DNA from 2 places in the Caldifermentibacillus hisashii genome. Region 2 is predicted to be linked to the other one. Evidence: riboswitches for the same ligand, from Rfam matches in the RefSeq annotation. Region 2 holds a riboswitch; the other holds the start of a gene.

Region 1 (5,204 bases), 1.3 Mb from region 2:
AATTTCCAAGGTTTAGTCATTATGATCCCGTTTGTTTCGTTTTTCTTTATCGGACCGGTAGCAAGCGATCCGACAAGTATTTTGGCACAAGTGTTATCTTATGTACCATTTACTTCGCCGGTGATTTTGTTGTTTCGGTTAGTTATGTTGGATCAATGGTCTTGGGTCGAAATCTCTGTATCGCTGGCCATTTTAATCATGAGTGTATGGTTATTTATGAAATTGGCAGGGAAAATTTTTAAAGTTGGGATTTTATTGTATGGGAAAAACGCTACACCAGGGGAAATTTGGAAATGGATGAGAGCTTAAACGTTAATGTGAAGGAACATTGTATCTGCAAATTGCTGAAGCATGTGTATAGGTAGGAACTGTCCGGATCATTTTTCAGTTTTCTAGCGCTATTTCAAGTTTATTTGAGGTGGGAAACTCTCAATTTTGTAGAAGTAACCTATTCTCGTCAGCTATTTTAAAGTCCAAGGGGCTGTCCTAAGTCATTATGTTGACTTTTTAGACAGTCCCTTCTGATTAACTTGCAATTTCAAGCTGATTTTTGAGCAGGTTTGAAATGGCTTGGCGTTCTTCTTCAGGAACCTGATAATAATAAATTCCATCTATTTTCGTTCCTGTACCGTTAATTTGCTGTTGTTTAATTTTATTAGCTGCTTGCCGGTAGTTGGCCTGGATATCGACCATTTCATCAAAGGTTAAATTTGTTTTTACATTATTCCCAAGCGCTGAAAATATATCGCCATAATTTGTTAATGACTTTAAGCTCGCTCCTTCCCGAATAACGGCTTCGATAATTTTCCGTTGCCGTAATTGTCGACCAAAGTCACCTTTAGGGTCATCATAGCGCATCCGGGAATATTTTAATGCTTTCTCTCCGTTTAATGTGATCGTTCCTTTTGGAAAATGAACGCCTTCATATGTAAAATCAAAATCATTTTCAATGGTTATACCACCAACTGCATCAACGATTTCTTGAAAACCTTCCATATTAATTTGGATAAAATAATCAATCGGTATATCTAGAAAGTGTTCTACTGTATCGATTGACATTTCCACACCGCCAAAAGCATAGGCATGATTGATTTTATCCATCGTCCCTCTCCCGACAATTTCTGTACGGGTATCCCTTGGTATACTTACCATTTCAATTGATTCCGTTTTTGGATTAACCGTCATGACAATCATAGTATCTGAACGACCACGATCATTTTTCCGTTGATCCACACCGAGCAAAAGAACGGAAAACGGATCTTTTTTCTCCAATGTAACGGTTTCTTGCCTCTTTTCAGATGTTTCTCTAATCGGCTGGTGCATACTATCTACCGCATTGGTTAATGAATGATAAATAGAATAAAGATATCCGCAAATTCCGATGAGTAATACCCCAAGAATAATCATGGTATACCGTAACCATCTTCTCTTTTTCTTTTTTTCCTTGACCCTTTTCAATTGATTCCCTCCATGAACGTAGTTGTTGATTTCGTTTTACATTTTTTAAAATCATAACTATAAAAATCATACAGTAAAAGTTAACAAAATCAAACGAAATTTGATAAATTTAGATAAAAATTGAAGAAAAAAATAAAGAAACTCGGGCGTCCGAGCTTTAGGAGAAGGCAGAGCCGTAGTTGTTTACCGAAATAATTCGGCTGCGATGTATTCGTTGATAAAGCCATTGCTTTTTCAACTGTGGAGCCCATGCTTTCGAAGCCTTCCCGTGCTTCGTAGCATTCCTTGTGCACTTTAAGCTGAATTCCTAAAATAATCAGTGGGGATTCCCCCACTGATTGAACTTTCCTTTATTAGTGTTCCCAATCCGTATCAAAGAATGAAAAATATGTCAAAAATGAGGTTTCTTTTATAAATAATCACCTTTGCGGAATTTTTTCCATTTTATATTTGATAAAATTGATAAATTGCTGCAAAAGGTCTTTATCAAAGCCATCCGCTTCCATTTTCAGAATATCCAGACCATCCTCAAAACTATAAGCTTTTCGGTACGGACGATCTAAGGTTAGTGCTGAAAACACGTCAACGATCATTAACATTTTTATTCTGATATCGAGAACCTCAGGGTATGTTTTCGGGTAACCTGTTCCATTAAATCGAACATGGTGAAATTTTGCCATATCGCAAACAATGTTAGGAAAATTAAGGCTTTTGAGTATACAATCCCCATTTTCTGTGTGCATTTTAATATATTCATATTCTTCATTGGTTAAACTTTGATTTTTTATCAGAATTGAACGTGGAACTTTGATTTTGCCAATATCATGCAAAAGCAGGCCATAGCAATCATCAGCACTTACCGTCATACCCAGATAACGCATCCATTGCGCAGCGATCACAAACACATCAAGCACATGTTTATAAGAACAATTATCCCAGGATTTTAATGCAGATAATAAGTTGACGACGCTTTCGTTCATATTCAGTAAAGCATGATTGGTTACAAATTGGAAATCTTCATTGTCCTTTAATAAGATTGAATAACGTTGGTTTTTATTGTTTTTTATCAAAAAGTTATAAAAGTCTTGTGCAATTAAATCCGAAAAAATAATTGTCTGCTTTTGATAATTTGCTGTTGCAAATGGAGTAGATGAAACTTTTACATACGCTATTTCCAGAGACTGTAATTTTAAAATTTTATTTAGTGTTATCACAGTACCGGCAGTAAAAATAACTTCATGATCAATAATGATATCTTCAGCTAAGACATCTCCAATCGTTAACCAATTGACTGGTTTTGTATACAAATCAGGCACCCCTCCGAATTTTTTGAAGGAGTATACATAGGCAGCTGGCAAACATAGTGTTACTTGGTCTAGTTCCTTTCACACGTTAGTCCCTTAAGCTTTGCGTCACCATTTTTCAATGGTTTTGCCTTTAATCATGTATACCAAATTTCTAGAGCTATCCACTCAAATTCTAGCAAATATGAATAGTGGGTAAGCTTATTTTAATAAATAGGTTAAGAAATTTTTGAATAATTACTTTCTAGTATTTATTATACCAAAAAATGCATATTTTACAATAAAATATTCATATTTTAAATTTATGTCGACCATGGTAAAGAGTGAAATTAGTATGATACAAAGTCTTCAAAAATTTCCTATTGATGGTAGCCACTATTTTAATTTTATTCGTAATATACTATTTGTATATAGTAAGAATGAACTATTTCTTTTTGGAAACCTTTTAAAAATTATTGTTATTATGAATAAAAACTAGATACAGTGTTCATAATGGCAAATTTAACACAATATATAGTAGGGATCGCTAATTATTTTTTTTATCGTCATATATAGTCCAAAAGAACGAAAAATAGGGTGGTATCCAACGGTAAATACGTTCTGTTCTGATTCAATGTATTTATTTTTTAGTCCAAAATGTAGGAATGTAGTCTACTAAGTTTTTTTAAAAAATCCGGGCTTCCATAAAGTTTATTTTAACTTTATGGTGCCCATTTTATGGTGGAATTTTGATATAACTACATTCTCAATACTTTTTGTTTTAATGAACGATTGGCACAATAAGGTATGGCAGATTTCACACCAGTATCAGCATATCTAGCGCAACCGGTATATCATGCTTCCAAGCGGCAGTCTGTAAGCTAACTATGGTTTTGAAAGAGAAGCGTCACTCTTTTCCTTTTGAAACCGGTTTGGCATAAAAAATGGCTCGCTCCGGCGCATTGCCGATGTAGTGAAAGGGATAGCAGGTGGTTACCGTTAAGATTTCATCCGGGGCCGTCGAACGAATCACCGTTGTATCGTCTGCCGGAACGATATCCATTTCATAGATTTCGTATTTAAATTTTCCATATTCAAGTTCGACGATAAACGTATCACCTGTTTCCAATTCCCCAAAATTACGAAACACGGTATCCCGGTGACCGGAAAGGACGATTTGGTCGTTTTGCAATGGATAGGCGGTTCCTGTATAATGACCGACCCCTTTTTCTAATTCTTCTTCATCCGTCCCTTCAATAATTGGCAGCTCTTTTTTTAGTTTTGGGATTTTTAATATACCGATTGTTTCCCCTTTTTGATAAGAGAGAGAGGAAGGGTCGATTTGTGAATCATTATTGTTTTGTTCGACGATTTTTTTGGCTTCTACGATTCTTTTTTCAACTTGATAGTTTCCGTCCCAAATGTGATATAAGGCATATCCGATCAAAATGAATCCTGTTGTAAACAAAAGACCGATCAATATTTTCAGGAATCGTTTCATCAAAAATCCCACCTTATGGAGAAATCGCTAAAAATTTTCTTTCTTTCATTATACAATATGCCGTTACGTGTCGCATATATTTACTGGAATATATGTGAAAGAGAAGACTGTTATATTATTTTGCCATTCGTTTTATTCCTCAATTAATTTTTCTAAGTATATGGTTTCGCCTTCAACAATATTTGCTTGACCATTCGTATGTTCAATCATCCATTCCTTAAACTGATCTTCTTGTCCAAAATCAACATATGTTTCCAATTCGACTTTATCAAAATAATGGATCTCTTTAATCGTGTAAACAGATGATCGCAAATCATTTTCCAGCTTACCCAGCCAAGTATAATCAACGATCGTGTGCATGATACGCGTCAATTTCCGCTCAACGATTCCGGTTGCGTTTAACCCTTCTGATGTGGCTTTCGAATAAGCACGAATAAGACCGCCGGCACCTAGTTTTATTCCGCCAAAATATCTTGTTACGACAACAACCGTATCTTTTACATTCCGTTTTTTTAACACGTCAAGCATCGGAACACCGGCTGTACCACTTGGTTCACCGTCATCGTTCGCCTTTTGAATTTCATCATGTTCGCCGATAAGATAGGCAGAACAATTGTGGGTTGCATCCCAATTTTGTTTTTTTATTTTTTGAATAAAACTTTGGGCTGCATCGATCGTTTCTGCCCGATTTATGTAGGAGATAAACCGTGATTTTTGGATGACAATTTCGTTGGAACCATAACCTTTTACTGTCAAATAGTCTGTTCTCAAGTGAAATCTCCCTTCTGCTTTAAGTAATCATTTTCGCTTCTTGCCATACATATGTTCTATTATATAAAAGGTAAAGCAGTGTCGCAATTACTATGAATCACTCTGGTTGAAAACCGCTAATCTTTTATGTAAAAATGTATATAGTATACTGAATAATTCAGCATTTGTAAACTATATAACCTATCTTAGGA
Region 2 (5,204 bases):
ATTAGCATTATCCTCCATTTGGAAACATAAGGTACGTTCGATTTTAACCATGCTCGGGGTTATTATCGGGGTCGCTGCGGTGATTATCATTGTTGCCATTGGTCAGGGTGCAAAAACAAAAATGACCGAAGAATTATTTGCTACAGAAGAAAATGCTGTTGATCTTTGGTACGAACCGATTCCTGTCGAAGGGCAAGATGAATCTGAGATGAGTTGGGAGGACCCTGTGTTAACTTCTGAGGATGTAGAAGTATTATCCAAGGTTCCGGGTGTTAAAGCCGTTATTGCCACCAATCAAGGCTGGGGGCCGATGGTTTACGAAGACAAGCAAGGAGAAATGCAAATTACCGGGGTCGGACCCGAGTTTTTCACTGCCAGAAATATTCAAGTAGTTGAAGGACGCCCGATAAATTCAAGAGATACAGACGGTTTGAATCGTGTAATTATGGTTGACACGAAAGCCAGAGAAAAATTTTTCAAAAATAAAGCAGATATTATTGGTGAAATTGTTGACGTAAACGGGAATCCTTATAAAGTTGTGGGCGTTTATGAGTCCCCGATACCGGAACAATATCGTAGTGAAGATGGTGAAATGCTCATGCCCCGTACGGTGATTTCGATGATGTTCGGGAATAGAGAGATTGAGCAGTTAGCCGTTGTCGCCAGTGACCCGGAAAAAATATCTGAAACAGGAAGACTTGCTGCCGAAACATTAACGAAAGCGAAAAAACTTGAAGACGGGCAGTACAACATCAATGACTTTTCAGATTACGAAAAAGAGGTAGATACGGTTATTAACTTGATGACACTTTTCATCGGAAGTATCGCCGGAATTTCCTTATTAGTAGGCGGAATTGGCGTTATGAATATTATGCTTGTTTCGGTGACGGAAAGAACGAGGGAAATTGGACTGAGAAAAGCGATCGGTGCGACACGCGGCAGAATATTATTACAGTTTCTTATTGAATCAATGACATTAACTTCAATTGGCGGTCTTGTTGGTATTGGACTTGCTATCATCGGGGCTATGATGGTTTCAAAATGGTCGCCTATTACGGCAACGGTTAGTCCGATTGTCATAATCATCGGGGTTGGATTTTCTGCGTTCATTGGCATTATTTTTGGCATCCTTCCCGCCAACAAAGCATCCAAACTTAGCCCAATCGACGCATTGAGGTATGAATAGGAGAACATACAAGGGTTCTCCTATTTTTTTTACGCTTTCAAATCATTTTCTGGTAGCCTCAGCCTTGCCCTAAAACCTGAGCCATAAACGAACATTACTTATTGAGAAATCAACTTTTGGTATTGCTTTTCTGTTTTTTATATTTTCTAGGAAAAAGATAAAGTTTTTTATATCCTTTAGAACCTGCATAAAATCGACAATACTAAAATTAATGGAAATATGGTATTTAATATAGCCATACAAAACTTTTTCATCAATAAAATCAATAAACTTAATATCTGTATAGGAATACACATAGTGTAATATTCGGTTTAACGATTCCTTAATTTCTTTATACATTACATTTGAGGGATCAAGATCAAACTGCTGCTTTAATAAATTCCACCGATATTCTTCCTTCAATTTCGGCAATTTATTCTCGTTAATCACTTGTAACTACTTCTTCCTTTTTTATATAAGTATTCAATAAGGCTGGTTTTCCTAAAAAATATCCTTGTCCGTACGTAACCCCATTTTCTTTGGCACTCATTAAGTCCTCCTCAGTTTCCAATCCCTCTAAAATCACGCTGGAGTCAAGCAGCTGAATCATTGACTTTAATACTTTCTGTTTATTAGGTGTTCTTGATAAACCTTCTGAAAAGTACTTATCTAATTTCACAATATCCGGATTAATTTCAAGAATCGTTTTCATATTTGAATATCCTTTTCCTACATCATCAAGTGCCACCAGAAATCCATTTTTTCTTAATTGACCGATCGCATTTTTAAATACCGGTAAATTTATTTCACATTCAGATTCATTTATTTCAAAAACAATCTGCTGTGGAGAAAGATTAGTCATTAATAATATTGTTTGTAAAAATTCTTTCATACCAGAACTCAGTATGGTTGACGGAAACACATTAATGAATAAAAATAATCCCGTTAAATCGGATTCTCTCTCAGAAACAAATCTAAAAACAGACTCGATTGAATATTTGTCCAGCTTTATTAACTGTTTTGTTGACTTGGCCATTTCAAATAAACGTTCAGGATTATGGACTTGTTCTGATCTCAATAAAAACTCATAGCCAATAATTTTGTTTTGCTTTAGTTCAAAAATTGGCTGAACAACATGATAAAAATTGTAGTTATTTTTATTTAACGACATCTGCTTTTCTAACTTACTCATTTACGCACCCCGACTTTACCACATATTTTAAACAAACTTGGGCGCCCGAGCCTTAAGGTGACTCGTGACGCATAGTTCACCGAAAAATTAATTTTTTCGGCTTGATGTATTTTCGCGTAACTTTCCTTGTTACACTTACACTTAATACTTAAAATTTCCCGCAACAAACGAATTCATATCCTTTTGGAAAATTTATCCTTTCTTATAGGTATAAAAAAATGACTACTCCCGGTCACCCTAGAATAGCCATTGTAAAGATAAAACTGATTCATCCGTTGGCAACCAGGCGATCATAGTAGAAAATCTTTGAATTTCCAACCTTAGACCCTAGGCTTTGCGTCCTATCCTTTCGAATAGTTTGCCCTAAAATATTTGATTTTTTATCGTACTCATCCTGTAAAAAGCGACATTCTTCACAAAAGTTACAACAAATGTTCCAGGTTCCGGTGAAATGGCGCTACTCCCTTTTCACGTATGAAAAACATACACTCCGCTGTCAAAGGAATTCGTTTTCTTAATTTTTTTCCCTCACTTTTGAAAATGTACTAAAATTCACTTTTACAGCATCGATTTTCTTTACATTTTTTCGTTTGATCACTCATTTCATTCTTCAATAGAATAACGAAAATATTTTAGTTAATACGTTGCCCTAGCATGGCTATGCTCAATACTGATCATTACTTTGAATTTTAAAATTGTTGCGGACTCTTGGAGTGTTTGCATCATGATAGGGAAATCTATTGTTGGGAACGCTTCTAGCCACACAAAAATCTTTATCTACTATATTTTTATATTGCTTTTTACAATAACTAACTTTATTACAAATTTCGATAAAATTCAACATTTTTCTCGAAAATTTATGTCCTACTAAATACCCAAATAGCCTATTTTTGAGAGTCTTATCCTCAAAAAAACTATTTCATGTCATACTAAATATGGGTTATTCAAATTTTGCAGAAAACTTTTCATAAGGTGTGACTTCAAAAAATTAGGTTGGTGAATCAATGACCCACCAACCGAACCTTACTATGCTTTGTTTTCTATTAACGTTAAGGCAGCAAATAATACTTTATCTCAATCCATCATTCCATAATTCAATGAATCAATTACATCTATTGGAACACCTTTCGGATCACACAATGTTTTTAATGATTGGAGTTAGCGTACTTGTGGTCCAAGTAAAACTAGATCGATTCCTTCATCGAGTACGTTTGCAAGCTCTGACTCGGGATGTGCTTTTATTTGTACATCCAATCATCTCTTTTGAGCCCGCCTCTGACATTTTCTTTTCCAGCATACTGGTTGACATTCCACCTGCGCAAAACAGTCCAATCTTAACTACCATTTACTCCTCCCTTACTCACCAACTAACCCATGTTTAAATGCATAGATAACAGCCTGTGTCCGGTCCTGAACTTCTAATTTTCCTAATATATTGCTTACATGAACTTTTACAGTTTTTAATGCGATGAACAATTCATCAGCAATTTCTTGATTGCTTTTTCCTTGAGCCATTAATAATAATATTTCCATTTCACGTTCTGTTAATTGGTCATGTTTTTTAACAACGGGCTTTTCACGCATTTTTGTCATGATTTTCCCGGTTACTTCCGGCTCTAATACAGATTTCCCCCGGTATGTTTCACGAATGGCTTTTGCGATTTCTTCGGCCTTCGATGTTTTTAGCATATAGCTTGTTGCTCCTGCTTCCAATGCCGGATACACCTTTTCATCATCAAGGAAACTCGTCACAATAATAATTTTTGCTTCCGGCCAGTTTTCCATGATTTGTTTTGTCGCCTCAATTCCATCCATTTCTTTCATGACAAGATCCATTAAAATAATGTCCGGTCGCAGTTCTAAGGCAAGTTTTACCGCTTCCCCGCCATCATCTGCCTCTGCAACAACCACAATATCCGGTTGAGCCGATAGATAGGCAGAAACACCGATCCGCACCATTTCATGATCATCGGCAAATAATACGCTAATCATCGCGATTTTCCTCCTTTTGCAAAATAGGCACTTTTACTTCCATTTGCGTACCTTGATTTGGCAAGCTGACGATTTTAAAAGTCCCGCCAATTTCATATGCACGTTCACGCATGTTTTGCAAGCCATATGAGCCTGTTTTTACCTCGTCCAAATGAAAACCAACACCATCATCTATTACGCGCAGGATAACCGATTCATCCCGTTTAATTAATAAGATCTGTAATTTCGTTGCTTTTGCATGGCGTAATGTATTAGAAAGTGATTCTTGCAGGATTCGGAACAATTGATCTTCAATTCCCTTATCAACGGAAAAATCCTCTATTTTACATATCGTTTTCATCGGTACTTTTTGTGTTAGTTCGGCCAGAAGCTCACGAATACCTTCCTGAAGTGATTTTCCCTTGAGCTGTACCGGACGTAAGTGTAAAAGTAATGCACGCATCTCCAGCTGGGATTGGTGAATCATTTTTTCCACCATTTGCAGTTGTTTTTTCATCTTTTCATCTATAGGTGAATTGGATTCATTGATGGCAGACATCATCATCGACGAAGCAAACAACTGTTGACTCACGGAATCATGAAGTTCTCTTGCTAAACGATTTCGTTCCTGTACAACAATTTCTTGGAGGCTTTTTTCCCGTTCATTTGCTCGTTCTGTCACAAGACGCTGTGAGTACTCGGTTTGCTTTCTGATTTTCTCTTGAATTTTTGCAATCTGTGCGGCAATACTTTCAATTTCTTTATAACCAACTTCATCTGATGAGATTGGTTGACCTTTGATAATTTCATCTAAATTTCGGTGGATCTGATCGATTCGCTGTTTCCAATACCATCCGGTAGAGAGACCAACAATCG

Evidence for each region. Region 2 has a riboswitch for cyclic di-GMP ahead of NSQ14_RS03160 (EAL domain-containing protein). Riboswitches for the same ligand answer to the same signal wherever they lie in the genome.
Region 1: linked by a shared signal. The riboswitch ahead of NSQ14_RS16215 (HD-GYP domain-containing protein) and the one ahead of NSQ14_RS03160 (EAL domain-containing protein) in region 2 are both predicted to bind cyclic di-GMP.

Annotation. Positions count from the first base shown of each region.
Region 1 is NZ_CP155467.1:3,343,310-3,348,513, reverse strand. It holds gene NSQ14_RS16225 (ABC transporter permease) at 1-309, shown strand, start outside; gene NSQ14_RS16220 (LytR family transcriptional regulator) at 526-1,458, opposite strand; gene NSQ14_RS16215 (HD-GYP domain-containing protein) at 1,878-2,765, opposite strand; cyclic di-GMP riboswitch class I at 2,802-2,904, opposite strand; gene NSQ14_RS16210 (class D sortase) at 3,649-4,242, opposite strand; gene NSQ14_RS16205 (YigZ family protein) at 4,375-5,013, opposite strand.
Region 2 is NZ_CP155467.1:668,721-673,924, reverse strand. It holds gene NSQ14_RS03170 (ABC transporter permease) at 1-1,186, shown strand, start outside; gene NSQ14_RS03165 (hypothetical protein) at 1,256-1,615, opposite strand; gene NSQ14_RS03160 (EAL domain-containing protein) at 1,608-2,357, opposite strand; cyclic di-GMP riboswitch class I at 2,632-2,730, opposite strand; gene NSQ14_RS03155 (response regulator) at 3,714-4,349, opposite strand; gene NSQ14_RS03150 (sensor histidine kinase) at 4,342-5,204, opposite strand, start outside.